2 regions of the Micromonospora coriariae genome follow, and region 1 is predicted to be linked to the other one. Evidence: riboswitches for the same ligand, from Rfam matches in the RefSeq annotation. Region 1 holds a riboswitch; the other holds the start of a gene.

Evidence for each region. A riboswitch is a leader RNA that binds a small molecule or an ion and turns the genes downstream of it on or off. The one in region 1 is predicted to bind ZMP and ZTP.
Region 2: linked by a shared signal. The riboswitch ahead of GA0070607_RS04235 (bifunctional 5,10-methylenetetrahydrofolate dehydrogenase/5,10-methenyltetrahydrofolate cyclohydrolase) and the one ahead of GA0070607_RS27605 (glycine hydroxymethyltransferase) in region 1 are both predicted to bind ZMP and ZTP.

Annotation. Positions count from the first base shown of each region.
Region 1 covers NZ_LT607412.1:5,958,688-5,965,724, reverse strand. Annotated here, with positions in the region: gene GA0070607_RS27630 (histidine phosphatase family protein) at 1-442, shown strand, start outside; gene GA0070607_RS27625 (NAD(P)H-hydrate dehydratase) at 426-1,295, shown strand; gene GA0070607_RS27620 (S8 family peptidase) at 1,441-2,913, shown strand; gene GA0070607_RS27615 (hemerythrin domain-containing protein) at 3,044-3,544, shown strand; gene GA0070607_RS27610 (SDR family NAD(P)-dependent oxidoreductase) at 3,621-4,427, opposite strand; ZMP/ZTP riboswitch at 4,575-4,664, shown strand; gene GA0070607_RS27605 (glycine hydroxymethyltransferase) at 4,683-6,119, shown strand; gene GA0070607_RS27595 (hypothetical protein) at 6,319-6,579, opposite strand; gene GA0070607_RS27590 (aminoglycoside phosphotransferase family protein) at 6,752-7,037, shown strand, end outside.
Region 2 covers NZ_LT607412.1:915,768-922,804, forward strand. Annotated here, with positions in the region: gene GA0070607_RS04230 (TetR/AcrR family transcriptional regulator) at 1-282, shown strand, start outside; gene GA0070607_RS04235 (bifunctional 5,10-methylenetetrahydrofolate dehydrogenase/5,10-methenyltetrahydrofolate cyclohydrolase) at 444-1,331, opposite strand; ZMP/ZTP riboswitch at 1,344-1,426, opposite strand; gene GA0070607_RS04240 (DeoR/GlpR family DNA-binding transcription regulator) at 1,489-2,265, opposite strand; gene GA0070607_RS04245 (beta-galactosidase) at 2,302-4,305, opposite strand; gene GA0070607_RS04250 (ABC transporter substrate-binding protein) at 4,590-5,915, shown strand; gene GA0070607_RS04255 (carbohydrate ABC transporter permease) at 5,937-6,893, shown strand; gene GA0070607_RS04260 (carbohydrate ABC transporter permease) at 6,890-7,037, shown strand, end outside.

The DNA.
Region 1 (7,037 bases):
GCGGCTGCGCGACCGGGAGCTGGGCGTCCTCGACGGGCTGACCGGGCACGGGGTGCGCCGGCGGTTCCCGGACGAGGCCGAACGCCGGACCCGGCTGGGCAAGTTCTACTACCGGCCGCCCGGCGGGGAGTCCTGGACCGACGTGGCGCTGCGGCTACGGGCGCTCCTCGGGGACCTGCGCCGGGACCACGCCGGCCAGCGGGTGCTGCTCTTCGGTCACGACGCGCTGGTGTTCCTGCTGCGCTACCTGGTGGAGGGGCTGACCGAGGCGGAACTGATGGCGCTGACCCGCGAACACGTGATCGCCAACTGCTCGATCACCGACTGGTCGGCCGACGACGAGGGCCGGCTGACGCCGGGCGGGTTCAACGAGGTCGGCCACCTGCGCCGGCACGGCGCACAGTCGACCAGGGAGGACGAGGTCCATGCCGAGCCCGTCTGACGTGCAGGTGATCACGCCGGGGCTGCTGCGGAACTGGGAGCTGCCGGTCCCGACCGGCGGCAAGGAGAGCCGGGGCACCGTGCTGGTGGTCGGCGGCTCCCGTTTCACCCCCGGCGCGGTACTGCTCGCCGGGGTCGCCGCGTTGCGCGCCGGCGCCGGGGTGCTCCAGCTCACCGCCGCCGAGTCCACCGCTGCCACGCTGAGCGTCCAGGTGCCCGAGGCGCTGGTGATCGGGCTGCCGGAGACCCGGACCGGCGCGGTCGCCGCCGACGGGGACGGCCAGCTCGGCGAGTTGATCGGTCATGCCGACGTGGTGGCTCTCGGGCCGGGGCTGAAGGGGATCGACGAGACGCGGGAGCTGCTGCGCCTGGTCCTGGACGCGGCGGGACCGCGCACCCCGCTGGTGCTCGACGCGTACGCCCTGGGTGCGCTCAGCCACGAGCCGGAACTGCTGGTCGGCTCGGGGCGACCCGTGGTGCTGACCCCGAACGTCACCGAGGCCGGGCACCTGCTCGGCCGGGACCCGGGCGACGACCTGGACGCCGAGGCCGCCGAGCTGGCCGTCCGGTACGAGGCGGTCGTCTCGCTCCACGGGCACCTGGCCACCCCGGACGGGCGGCGCTGGCGCGAGGAGAGCGGCGACGCCGGGCTGGGCACCTCGGGCAGCGGGGACGTGCTCGCCGGGCTGCTGGCCGGGCTGCTCTCCCGGGGAGCCGAGCCGGCGCAGGCCGCCTGCTGGGCGGCGTTCGCGCACGCGGTGAGCGGCCAGCGGCTGATCCCCCGGCATGGCCGGATCGGCTTCCTGGCCCGGGAACTGCTCGACGAGATCCCCCGCACCCTGGCCACGGTCTGACACCTTTCGTCCCGCTCGCCGGGGTGTGTGTAACGCCACACCCGCCGTCTGCGCTCGACTACCAGAGACGGGCATCCCGCCCGCCCTCGGCCGCTCGCTCCCCGCCCGGGAGCGCACCGGTCGATCCCCGCTCCTGGGAGTCCGCGTGAAGAACCTCCGCAACAAGACACTGGCCGCCGCGTCCGCGGTGACCCTCGGGGTCGGTCTCGCCGTCACCGGCGCACCATCACCGGCCGCGGCCGTCGGCCCGGACACGACGTTCCTGGTCCTCGCCCCGCAGGGCGCGGCCAACGACAGGGCCGCTGCCCGGGTGGCCGCCGCCAAGGGCACCGTGATGGCCAGCTACCAGCAGATTGGTGTGCTCGTCGCCCGCTCCAGCAACCCCGACTTCGCCACCGAGGTGGCGGGAGCCGGAGTCGAGTCGGTCGCCGCGACCACCGGGCTCGGCACCGCTCTCGACGAGGGCGAGACCGTGGAGGTCTCCGCCGCCGACCTCGCCGGCGCCACCGGTGACCCGACCGCCGAGCCCCTGTTCGGCCAGCAGTGGGACATGCCGATGATCGGCGTTCCGCAGGCCCACGCCGTCACCACCGGAAGCGCCGACGTGGTGGTGGGCGTGCTGGACAGCGGCATCTCCTCCAGTCACCCCGACCTGGCCAGCCAGATCGCCAAGGACAAGAGCACGTCCTGTCTTGGCGGCGTCGTCGACACCACCGAGGCGGCCTGGAACCCGACCACCTCCGACCACGGCACCCACGTGGCGGGCACCATCGCCGCCGCCATCAACGGCGTCGGCGTCACCGGCGTCGCGCCGGGCGTCAAGGTGGCCGCCGTCAAGGTGGTCAACAACGACGGATTCATCTACCCCGAGGCGGCGGTCTGCGGCTTCCTCTGGGCCGCCGAGCACGGCATGAAGGTCACGAACAACAGCTACTACATCGACCCGTGGGAGTTCAACTGCCGCAACGACGCGCGCCAGCGCCCGGTGTGGCAGGCCGTGCAGCGTGCCATCCGCTACTCGCACAGCAAGGGCGTGCTCAACGTCGCGTCCGCGGGCAACTCCAACGTCGACCTGGCGCACAAGACGGTCGACGTGGGCAGCCCGAACAACGGGACGCCCGAGGTGCGCGACATCAACAGCGCCTGCCTCGACCTACCGGCCGAGGCGGCAGGCGTGGTGACCGTCTCGGCGGTGGGCCCGACCGGGGAGAAGAGCTACTACTCCTCGTACGGCCAGGGTGTCGTGGACGTCACCGCTCCGGGTGGTGACACCCGGTTCCGCACCCAGGGTGCCCAGTCGACGCTGACCGACGGCATCCTGTCCACCACCTTCAACACGGCGACACGGACCAACGGCTGGGGCTACAAGCAGGGCACCTCCATGTCCGGCCCGCACGTCGCCGGCGTCGCGGCGCTGGCGGCCTCGGCCCACCCGGGCATGTCCCCGGGCCAGCTGGCGTCGTTCCTGGAGCGCACCGCCCAGGCGCAGAGCTGCCCCGCGGGTGTCTACAACCCGGTCCCGCTGCTGGGTGCCGCCTACGACGCGACCTGCTCCGGCGGGGCGCGGAACGGCTTCTACGGGGCGGGCATGGTGAGCGCGTACGACGTGGTCCGCTGACCAACTGTGCGGCAAGGGTGGGGCCCGGCGCTTCGGCACCGGGCCCCACCCGTTCGAGGTAACCCAGTTTCCGCAGTTCACCCCCCGGGTACGGGATCGACACCAGACGAGATCCAGGGAGGTCATGCCGGTGTCGACCGATGCCATCGTCCTGCTCAAAGAGGACCACAAGGAGATGCGCCGCCTGTTCAAGGCTTTCCAGGATGCCGAGGAGGGGCCGGCGAGTCAGCGACAGAAGCTGGTGGGCCAGATCCTGGAGGCCCTGACCGTGCACACCTACCTGGAGAACGAGGTGATGTACCCGGAGGTCCGCCGGCTCCTGCCCGACCTGGAGGACGACATCCTCGAGTCGTACGAGGAGCACCACGTGGCCGACCTGCTCTGCTTCGAGCTGGCCAGCATGGACGCCGAGGACGAGCGCTTCAACGCCAAGACGACGGTGCTGATCGAGAACGTCACGCACCACGTCGAGGAGGAGGAGCAGGAGTGGTTCCCCAAGGTGCGCGAGGCACTGGGTCGCAAGCAGCTCCAGGAGATCGGCGAGAAGATGATCGCGCTGCGCGCGGACGCGCCGCGTACCCCCGGCGAGCCGAAGGCGATCAAGAAGGCGATCGACGCGGTGACCGCCTGAACCACCGTGTACGACGAAGGGCCCGGCACCGCCGGGCCCTTCGTCGTGCGCCACCCCGGTCGGGGCGGTGCCGCGCTCAGTCGCCCGAGCCCGGCTCGGCCATCCGGCGGTGCTGCTCGGACTTGAGCTTGTCCGGGACGACCTTGCCGACCGCGGTCTGCACCTTGTTCATCAGCGAACCCGTGGTGACCGTCTGATCGCCCTTCATCAACGCGGCGAAGCCCTGCGCGGCGACCTTCGCCGGGTCGTCCTTCTTCCCCGAGCCCACCCGGGTGTCCTCCATGTCGGCCCGGTCGAAGAACCCGGTGTCGGTCGGACCGGGCATCAGTGAGGTCACCGTGACGCCGCTGTCCTTCAGCTCGTTGCGCAGCGCCTCGGCGAAGGACTGCACGAACGACTTCGACGCGTTGTAGACCGCCTGGAACGGCCCGGGCATGGTGGAGGCGATCGAGGAGGTGAACAGCACCCGGCCCGCGCCCCGCTCGACCATTCCCGGCAGCAGCCGCTTGGCCAGGTGCACAGTCGAGCGCACGTTCAGGTCGACGATCTCGAGCTCGTCACGCAGGTCGGTGCCGCCGACGAAGGCGCCGCCGGCGCCCCGGCCGGCGTTGAGTGCCAGCGCGTCCAGCGGGCGCCCGGTCGCGGCGACGGCCGCCACCAACTCCTGCACACCCTGCTCGCGGGCCAGGTCGACACGTACCGGCTGGACCTGCGGGCCGCCGTCGCGCCGCAGCTTCTCCGCCACCGTCGTGATGCCGTCGTCCTCGGCGGCGATGACCAGGTCGAAGCCGTGCTCGGCGAACTGCGCGGCCAACTCGTACCCGATCCCGCTGGACGCCCCGGTCACCACGGCGAGCGGACGCTCGGTGGTCGGTGTGGTCATGGTGTCGACTCCTCTCGTGCGGACGGCGGCCGCACCCGCACCGGCGCGGCAGACCCCTACCGATTGCCCTGCCACGGCCGGCCCAACCACCTCGGCGGGTCGTGTCCGGAGGTCGGCCGGGCGGGCCCGGACCGGGCCGGTAGGATCGGCCCGGGCCGTTACTGGCGCGTGGGGATGGAGAACCATCGGGGAGCGGCCCCGTCACGAGGACGTTTGCCGAGCGCCTGGGCCTTCCGCACGTCTGTAGGAGGTCGCATGTCGCGCAACGCCGAGTCCACCGCTTTCCGGAGTGCCCTCGAGGTGATCCGGGCTGTCGAGCCGCGGGTGGCCGACGCCATCGGCGCCGAGCTGACCGATCAGCGGGAGTCTCTCAAGCTCATCGCCAGCGAGAACTACGCCTCCCCGGCGACCCTGCTCGCGATGGGCAACTGGTTCAGCGACAAGTACGCCGAGGGCACCGTCGGGCGCCGCTTCTACGCCGGTTGCCAGAACGTCGACACCGTCGAGGCGCTCGCCGCCGAGCACGCCCGCGAGCTGTTCGGCGCGGCGCACGCCTACGTGCAGCCGCACTCGGGCATCGACGCCAACCTGGTCGCGTTCTGGGCGGTGCTGGCCGACCGGGTGGAGTCCCCCGCGCTGAAGAAGGCGCAGGTGCGCCAGGTCAACGACCTCACCGAGGCCGACTGGTTCGCGCTGCGCCGCGAGCTGGGCAACCAGCGGATGCTCGGCATGTCGCTGGACGCCGGCGGCCACCTCACGCACGGCTTCCGGCCGAACATCTCCGGCAAGATGTTCGACCAGCGCAGCTACGGCACCGACCCGGCGACCGGCCTCATCGACTACGACCGGGTGGCCGAGGTGGCCCGCGAGTTCAAGCCGCTGATCCTGGTCGGCGGCTACTCGGCGTACCCCCGGAAGGTGAACTTCCGGATCCTGCGGGAGATCGCCGACTCGGTCGGCGCCACCTTCATGGTGGACATGGCGCACTTCGCGGGCCTGGTGGCGGGCAAGGTGTTCACCGGCGACTTCGACCCGGTGCCGCACGCGCACATCGTCACCACCACCACGCACAAGTCGTTGCGCGGCCCGCGCGGCGGCATGGTGCTCTGCCAGCCCGAGCTGGCCGACCAGGTGGACCGGGGCTGCCCCATGGTGCTCGGCGGTCCGCTGCCGCACGTGATGGCCGCCAAGGCGGTCGCCCTGGCCGAGGCCCGCCGCCCCGACTTCGCCGACTACGCCCAGCGGATCGTCGACAACGCGCAGGCCCTCGCGGAGGGGCTGCTGAGCCGGGGCGCGAAGCTGGTCACCGGCGGCACCGACAACCACCTGGTGCTGATCGACGTGTCCGGGTACGGGCTCACCGGCCGGCAGGCCGAGCAGGCGCTGCTGGACTCGGGCATCGTCACCAACCGCAACTCGGTCCCGCAGGACCCGAACGGCGCCTGGTACACCTCCGGCATCCGGATCGGCACGCCGGCGCTGACGACCCGCGGCCTGGGCACCGCGGAGATGGACCAGACGGCGGAGCTGATGCACACCGTGCTCACCCAGACCACGGCCGGCGCCAACGCCGACGGCACCCCCTCGAAGGCCAAGTACACCCTCGACCCGGCCCTCGCCGACAAGATCGCCCGCCAGGCCACCGACCTGCTGGCCCCGTTCCCCCTCTACCCCACCGTCGACCTGACCTGACTCGTCCCGCCGACCGCCGGCCGCCGCGCCGCGCCGACCGCCCACCGCGTCGATCTAGGGAAAATGGCTGCGGCTGGAGATCAACCAGCGGCGATTCTCCCTAGATCGACGCGCGGGGCGGCGCGGGGCGCGGCGCGGGGGCGGGGGCGGGGCGCGGGGGCGGGGGTGGGGGTGGCGGGAGGTACGCGGCGGGCGCGTTTCAGGCCAGGGGGCGCTTGAGGTGGTAGCGGTGGACCTCGGTGCTGCCCTGGACGTTGTTCACGTCCTCCGCGGCGGAGACCAGTTCCCAGCCCTCCCGGCCGACCCGATTGAGGTGCGCGATGGCGGTGTCACCGAAGGCGGTGATGTCCCTACGGGAACCGTCCGGCGCGTACCAGACGAACGAGACGTGAAAATTGCGGCCCTGCCCCTGATAGCGGCGGACGAGCAGGGCGTACTCCCAGGCAACCATGCGGCCCATTATGACCGTCCACGCAGGACGTCGGCAGTCGGGTCGTCGCGCATTGCCATCCGGTGAACGCGGTGGGTCAGCACGCCGAGCGGACCGTGGTCGCGCTCAGCACGCCACCGACCCCAGCGTCCGGCGTAAAAGCCGTTTGCGGACCTGACCCGGTCCCCGCAGGCTCGGGCGGATGGACGCACAGGACCTCCCCGACGTACCCGACACCGATGAGGCGGTGGCCGGCCGGATCGACGAGGCACTGGTCCGCCGCCTGGTCGCCGACCAGTTCCCGCACTGGGCCGAGCTGCCGGTACGCGCGGTGGAGGTCGGCGGCTGGGACAACCGCACCTTCCACCTGGGCGACGCGATGACCGTGCGGCTGCCCAGCGGCGCGGGGTACGCAATCCAGGTCGCCAAGGAACAGCGCTGGCTGCCGGTGCTCGGCGAACGGCTGCCGCGGGAGGTGCCCACCCCGC
Region 2 (7,037 bases), 1.9 Mb from region 1:
TCGGCCATCCTGCTCATCCAGGCACACAGCTTCGCCGACCTGACGTTCCACGCGGCCGGTGCGCCCACCGCGATCGCCGATGCCGACCCTTACGAGACGCTCTTCACCCGGATCATCGATCCGGCCCGGTTCCCCGCACTGATGGCCGCGTTCAGCGGCGGCGGCTTCGCCACAACCGACGACCCCGAGGCCGACCGGGACTGGCTGTACCAGTTCGGCCTGCAACGGATCCTCGACGGCGTCCAGGTCCTCATCGAGCAACGTCTCCCCGGGGAAGCCTGAAACCCCACACCTTCCGTTGTTGATCCACTCGACATCAGCGATATCGGGGTATCCCGGTCGGCGGAAACCCCGATATCCGCGATACCGAGTCGATCAACTAATGCCGCCACCAGGAAGGGTGCCAGTGCGGACCATGTCTGCCTGCCGACGCTCCCTAGGGCCTAGCCAACCTGACGCTCGGCGGCGGCGACGGCGTTGCGGAAGAGCATGGCCACAGTGGTGGGGCCCACCCCGCCGACTCGGGGGGTGATCGCCCCGGCGACCTCCGCGCACGTCTCGTCGACGTCCGGCAGCAGCCGCCGGCCCGCGTACCGCACGCCACCGCCGATGACGACGGCCCCCGGCTTGACGTGCTCGGGCTGGATGATGCCGGGTACGCCGGCGGCGGCGATCAGGATGTCGGCTCGGCGGGTGTACCGGGGCCAGTCCGCGACGCCGGTGTGCACGACCGTGACGGCCGCGTTGGCGGTGGGGCGCTTCTGGGCTAGGAGGGTCGCGAGTGGCCGCCCGAGCGTGGCGCCCCGCCCGAGGATGACCACCTCGCGTCCGGAGACCGGAATGCCGTGGTGGGCCAGCAACGCCTCGATGCCGGCCGGCGTGCAGGGCACCGGACCCGGCAGCCCGAGTGCGAGCCGACCCAGGTTCAGCGGATGCATGCCGTCGACGTCCTTGTCCGGGTCGATCCTCTGCAAGGCCGCGTCGTAGTCCAGGTGGTCGGGGACCGGGTACTGCACGAGGATGCCGTGCACGGCGGGATCGGCGTTGAAGGCGGCGATCACCTCGTGGAGTTGTTCCTGCGTGGCATCGGCGGGCAGGTGGCGGTGCGGCGAGGCGAAGCCCAGCTGGGCGGCCTGGCGCTGCTTGATGCCGATGTAGCCGGCACTGGCGTCATCGTCGCCGACCAGAACGGTGGCCAGGGCCGGGACGACGCCCGCGGCGCGGAGCACGGCCACCCGCTCGGCAACGTCGGCGAGGACCGCGTCGGCCACCGGCTGACCCGGCAGCAGGGTGGCAGTGCGCGGGGTGGTCTGCTCATCGGTTGACGGCATGGCTCTCCTCGGCGCGGAAGCCCAGGCGGTCGACCCCCGCGATGAGCTCCCCGATGGTTCTGCCATCCCAGGTGCCGCCAGTCGCGTCGCCGCCCATTCTGCCCGACGAACCGGGCACCGGGCCAACCGGCCGGGCCCGTGGCCAGCGGTCGGGCCGTCAGCCGGCCTGGACGACGATCAGCTCGCCGACCTGCTCGCCGATCGCGGTACGTGCCTCCGCCGGCAGCCCGACGTCGGTGATCAGCACGTCGGCGGCCTCCAACGGGGCGATGGTGGCGATGCCGATGGTCTCCCACTTGGTGTGGTCGGCGAGCACCACCAGCCGGCGGGCGGCGCCGATCAGGCAGCGGTTCACGCCGGCCTCCAGCAGGTTCGGCGTGGTGAAGCCGGTCCGTGGGCTGAGCCCGTGCACGCCGAGGAAGAGCAGGTCGACGTTGAGCGCGCTGATCGCCGCCTCGGCCACCGGCCCGGTCAGCGCGTCCGACGGAGTACGGATGCCGCCGGTGAGCACCACCGTCTGGTCGGCGCGCGGATTCTGGTAGAGCGCGTCGGCCACCGGGATCGAGTTGGTCACCACGGTCAGCCCTCGTACGTCGGAGAGCAGCGTGGCCAGCGCGGCGGTGGTGGTGCCGGCGGAGAGCGCGATGGCCATCCCCGGCTCCACCATGGTCGCCGCCCGCTCGGCGATGGCCCGCTTCTCCGCCTGCTGGCGGATCGACTTCGCGGCGAAGCCGGGCTCCTCGGCGGAGCCCGGACCGGCCAGCGTCGCGCCGCCGTGCACCTTGTCCACCAGCCCGCGTTCGGCCAGCACCTCCAGGTCGCGCCGGATCGTCATGTCGGACACGCCGAACCGGCTGACGAGCTGGCTCACCCGTACGCCGCCACGCTGGCGGATCAGATCGAGAATGGCGGTCTGCCGCTGCTGGGCGAGCACCTGGGGAACCTCCTTCGCGCCGTGACTGTCACCGGGTCAGGCCGGTCCGTCGACCCGGTCCTCCCGGACCACCGCCACCTCGCCGGCCGGCACTGTCAGCTCACCGGCGCACCGTGCTTCGCTCAACAACTCGGTGCCGGTCACCGCGAGCCGTACCTCGCTCTCGGTGTGGTTGATCGCGAACAGCCAGCTTCGCTCACCGTCGCGGCGCCGGACCACCTCCACCCCCACGGGCGCCCGCACCGCCGGGCGGACGCCCGCCTCGTCGACCAGCCGGGCGACCAGCCGATCGGTGGCCGGCTCGTCCAGCCGGGTGCCGACGTACCAGGCGGCGCCCGCGCCGACCGGGTGCCGGGTCAGCGCCGGCACGCCCGGCAGCGGCCCATCGGTGTACGAGGCGAGGACCTCGGCGCCCACCGGGTGCAGCCACTCGGTCCACACGTCGGCCGTGCTGCCGTCGTCCAGCCGCACCTGCTCGCCCTCGCGCAACGGGAAGAACTCCTCGGTCCGTACGCCGAGCAGCTCCCGGAACGCGCCCGGGTAGCCGCCCAGCCGGATGTGGTCATTCTCGTCCACGATGCCGCTGAAGTAGGTGATCGCCGCGGTGCCGCCGGCCTCGACGAACCGGCGCAGCGCGTCGACGTCGGCATCGCGGACCAGGTAGAGGGTGGGTGCCAGGACCAGCCGGTAGCCGCTGAGGTCGGCGGACGGGTGGACGATGTCGGCGGTCACGCCGGCCCGCCACAGCGCGCCGTACAGGGCGGTCAACCGGTCGGCGTAGCGGACGTCCACGCTGGGGTGCGAGTCCAACTCGACACCCCACCACGCCTCCCAGTCGAACAGGATCGCCACCTCGGCGTCCACCCGGCTGCCGCGTACCTCGGCCAGTGCCTTGAGGTCCGCGCCGAGCTGGCAGACCTCGTGGAACACCTTGGTCTCCGGCCCGGCGTGCGGCACCAGCGCGGAGTGGAACTTCTCGGCGCCGGCCCGGGAGGCCCGCCACTGGAAGAACAGCACCCCGTCGGCGCCCCGGGCGACGTGCGCCAGGCTGTTGCGGCGCAGCTGCCCCGGCAGCTTCGCCACGTTGCGCGGCTGCCAGTTCACCGCGCTGGTGGAGTGCTCCATCAGCAGCCACGGATCACCGCCCGCCACGCCGCGGGTGTGGTCGGCGGAGAGGGCCAGCCCGAGGTGCGCCTGCGGGTCGGCGGCGGTGAGGTAGTGGTCGTTGGAGATCAGGTCCACGTCGTCGGCCCACGAGTGGTAGTCCATGTGCTTGATCCCGGTGCCGATCATGAAGTTGGTGGTCACCGGCTGACGGACCAGCGTCTTCAACAGCTCGCGTTCGGCGCGCAGTTGGGCCCGTTGCTCGTCGGAGGAGAAGCGCAGGAAGTCCAGCTGCTGCGTGGGGTTGGCGAAGGTCGGCGCGGTGCGCGGCGGGTTGATCTCGGCCCAGTCGCCGTAGCGCTGGCTCCAGAACGCGGTGCCCCAGGCGTCGTTGAGCCGGTCCAGGTCGCCGTAGCGCTCGCGCAGCCAGCCCCGGAACGCCTCGGCGCTGACGTCGCAGTAGCAGTGCACGTTATGGCAGCCCAGCTCGTTGGAGACGTGCCACATCACCACCGCCGGGTGCTCGGCGTACCGGTCGGCGACCGCGCGTACCAGCTCCAGCGACCGCTCCCGGAACACCGGGGAGCTGGGGCAGTACGCCTGCCGCCCGCCCGGCCAGAGGATCGCGCCGTCGGACCGGCGGGGCAACGTCTCCGGGTACGCGCGGGCCAGCCACGGAGGCGGGCTGGCGGTGGCGGTGGCCAGGTCGACCTGGATGCCGCCGTCGTGCAGCAGGGCCAGCACCCGATCCAGCCAGCCGAACTCGAACCGGCCGGGGGTGGGCTCCAGCAGAGCCCACGAGAAGATGCCGACGGAGACCAGGTTGACCCCGGCCCTACGCATCAGCTCGACGTCCTCGGACCAGGTCTGCTCGGGCCACTGCTCGGGGTTGTAGTCGCCGCCGAAATAGATGCCGTCGCCCTGCCATCGCCGCATGACAGCTGAGGTTGCACCCGGCAGCCCACGGAAGTCAACAGGTTCCAACATCGATTTCTTTTCCAACGTTTACCACGTAACGGCCGTGTCACGACTGGGTTCTGGGAGGCGAATTGCCCTCTTGACAGCGCCCGGCGGACGGGTAGCTTGAGGCCCCAATGGCCATTCGTGTTTGCCATTGTGGATTCTCGTGGGATCCAGATGTGCATTCACAGCGTCGAACCTGCCTTCACCACCCCCGACGGCCCTTGGGCGTAGCACCTCTTCATCCGCAGGAGGCACAGATGTCCCGTCCCCGATCCCAAGCCGAGTACCTGGCTCGGCTCGTACCGCCCTCCGTAGCCGGCATCAACCGACGCTCGCTGCTGGCCGGCGCGGCCGGCACGGGCGCGCTGCTCGGCACTGGCCTGCTCGCCGGCTGCGGCGACGACTCCGGTGGGTCCGAGTCGAAGGACGTGTCCCTCGGCTCGAACCAGTCCGACCCGAAGCCGAAGGACGTCGTCGCCAAGGTCACGGACGGTTTCAAGACGTCGTCCGGCATCCAGGTCGCGGTGAACACGGTCGACCACAACACGTTCCAGGAGAACATCAACAACTACCTGCAGGGCAAGCCGGACGACGTGTTCACCTGGTTCGCCGGCTACCGGATGCGCTTCTTCGCCCAGAAGGGCCTGGCCAGCGACATCAGCGACGTGTGGGGCAAGCTCTCCGGCTACTCGGACGCCTTCAAGAAGGCGTCCACCGGGGACGACGGCAAGCAGTACTTCGTTCCGGCGTCGTACTACCCGTGGGCCGTCTTTTACCGCAAGTCGGTCTGGCAGCAGCACGGCTACCAGACGCCGAAGACCCTCGACGACTTCACCACCCTCGCCGCTCAGATGAAGAAGGACGGCCTGACCCCGATCGCCTTCGCCGACAAGGACGGCTGGCCGGCGATGGGCACCTTCGACATCCTGAACCTGCGGGTCAACGGCTACCAGTTCCACATCGACCTGATGGCCGGCAAGGAGGCCTGGACCTCCGACAAGGTCAAGAAGGTCTTCGACACCTGGGCCGGCCTGCTCCCCCTGCACCAGCCGGACAGCCTCGGCCGCACCTGGCAGGAGGCGGCTCAGTCGCTGCAGCAGAAGAAGAGCGGCATGTACCTGCTCGGTCTCTTCGTCGGCCAGCAGTTCAGCAACGAGGAGCAGGACGACCTCGACTTCTTCACGTTCCCGGAGATCGACCCGGCGATCGGCGCCAAGGCCCTGGACGCCCCGATCGACGGTTACATGATGGCCCGCAAGCCCAAGAACGAGGACAACGCCCGGAAGCTGCTGGAGTACTTCGGCGGCAAGGACGCCGCGGACATCACGGTCAAGAACGACCCGGCCACCCTGGTCGCCAACACCGGCGCGGACGTCAGCGGCTACACCGCCCTGCAGAAGAAGGCGGCCGAGCTGGTCGGGTCGGCCACCGAGATCGCCCAGTTCCTCGACCGGGACACCCGGCCGGACTTCGCCTCCACGGTGATCATCCCGGCGCTCCAGCAGTTCATCAAGAACCCCAAGGACATCGACGGCCTCACCTCGAGCATCGAGAACCAGAAAAAGTCGATCTTCACCGACTGACGGCGGAAGGGGGAGGACATCGTGTCCGACCTGCCCCTGATCCAAGCGGATCGCGCCGTGCCGCCGCCGGCCGCGACCACCTCCACGGGTGGTCGTCGCCGGCGGCTACGGCTCCTGTCCCGCACCGACCGCGTGGTCATCACGCTGATGGTGCTCGTCCCGCTGCTGCTCGTCACCGGGTTCGTCTGGGTGCCGGCGGTGGCCACCGTGCTGCTCTCCGGCACCAACTGGGACGGCATCGGCCCACTGAACGAGATCGAATTCGTCGGCGCCCGCAACTACAGCGACGTGGTGAACATCTACCCGCCGTTCGTGCCGGCGGTCCAGCACAACCTGCTCTGGCTGGCGGTGCTGTTCCTGGTGGCCAGCCCGTTCGGCATGTTCCTGGCCGTCCTGCTCGACAAGGAGCTGCGGGGCAGCCGCTTCTACCAGACGGCGCTCTACCTGCCCGTGGTGCTCTCGCTGGCGCTGATCGGCTTCGTCTGGCAGCTGCTCTACTCCCGCGACCAGGGTCTGATCAACGCCGTGTTCGGCAGCAACGTCGACTGGTACGGCGACTCGAACGTCAACATCTGGGCGGTCATGGTCGCCTCCGGCTGGCGGCACGTCGGCTACATCATGCTGCTCTACCTGGCCGGGTTGAAGGGCGTCGACCCGTCGCTGCGGGAAGCCGCCGCGGTCGACGGCGCCTCGGAGAGCCGGACGTTCTTCCGGGTGGTGTTCCCGGTGATGCGGCCGATCAACATCATCGTGCTGGTGGTGACGGTGATCGAGTCACTGCGCGCGTTCGACCTGGTCTGGGTGGTCAACAAGGGACGCAACGGCTTGGAGCTGCTCTCCGCGCTGGTCACCCAGAACGTGGTGGGTGAGGCGAGCCGGATCGGATTCGGCTCGGCGCTGGCGACCATCATGCTGGTCGTCTCGCTGGTCTTCATCACCATCTACCTGGCGACCGTGATGAGGGAGAACCGGCAATGAGCAGCGCGACAGTGACCCGGCGTACCGAGAGTGAGCTCGAGGCCCCGGCCCGCCGCAAGCTGACCCCGCTGCGGCTGCTGCTGCACGGCTTCCTCATCACCGTCGCGCTGACCTGGCTCTTCCCGATCGCCTGGGCGGTGCTCA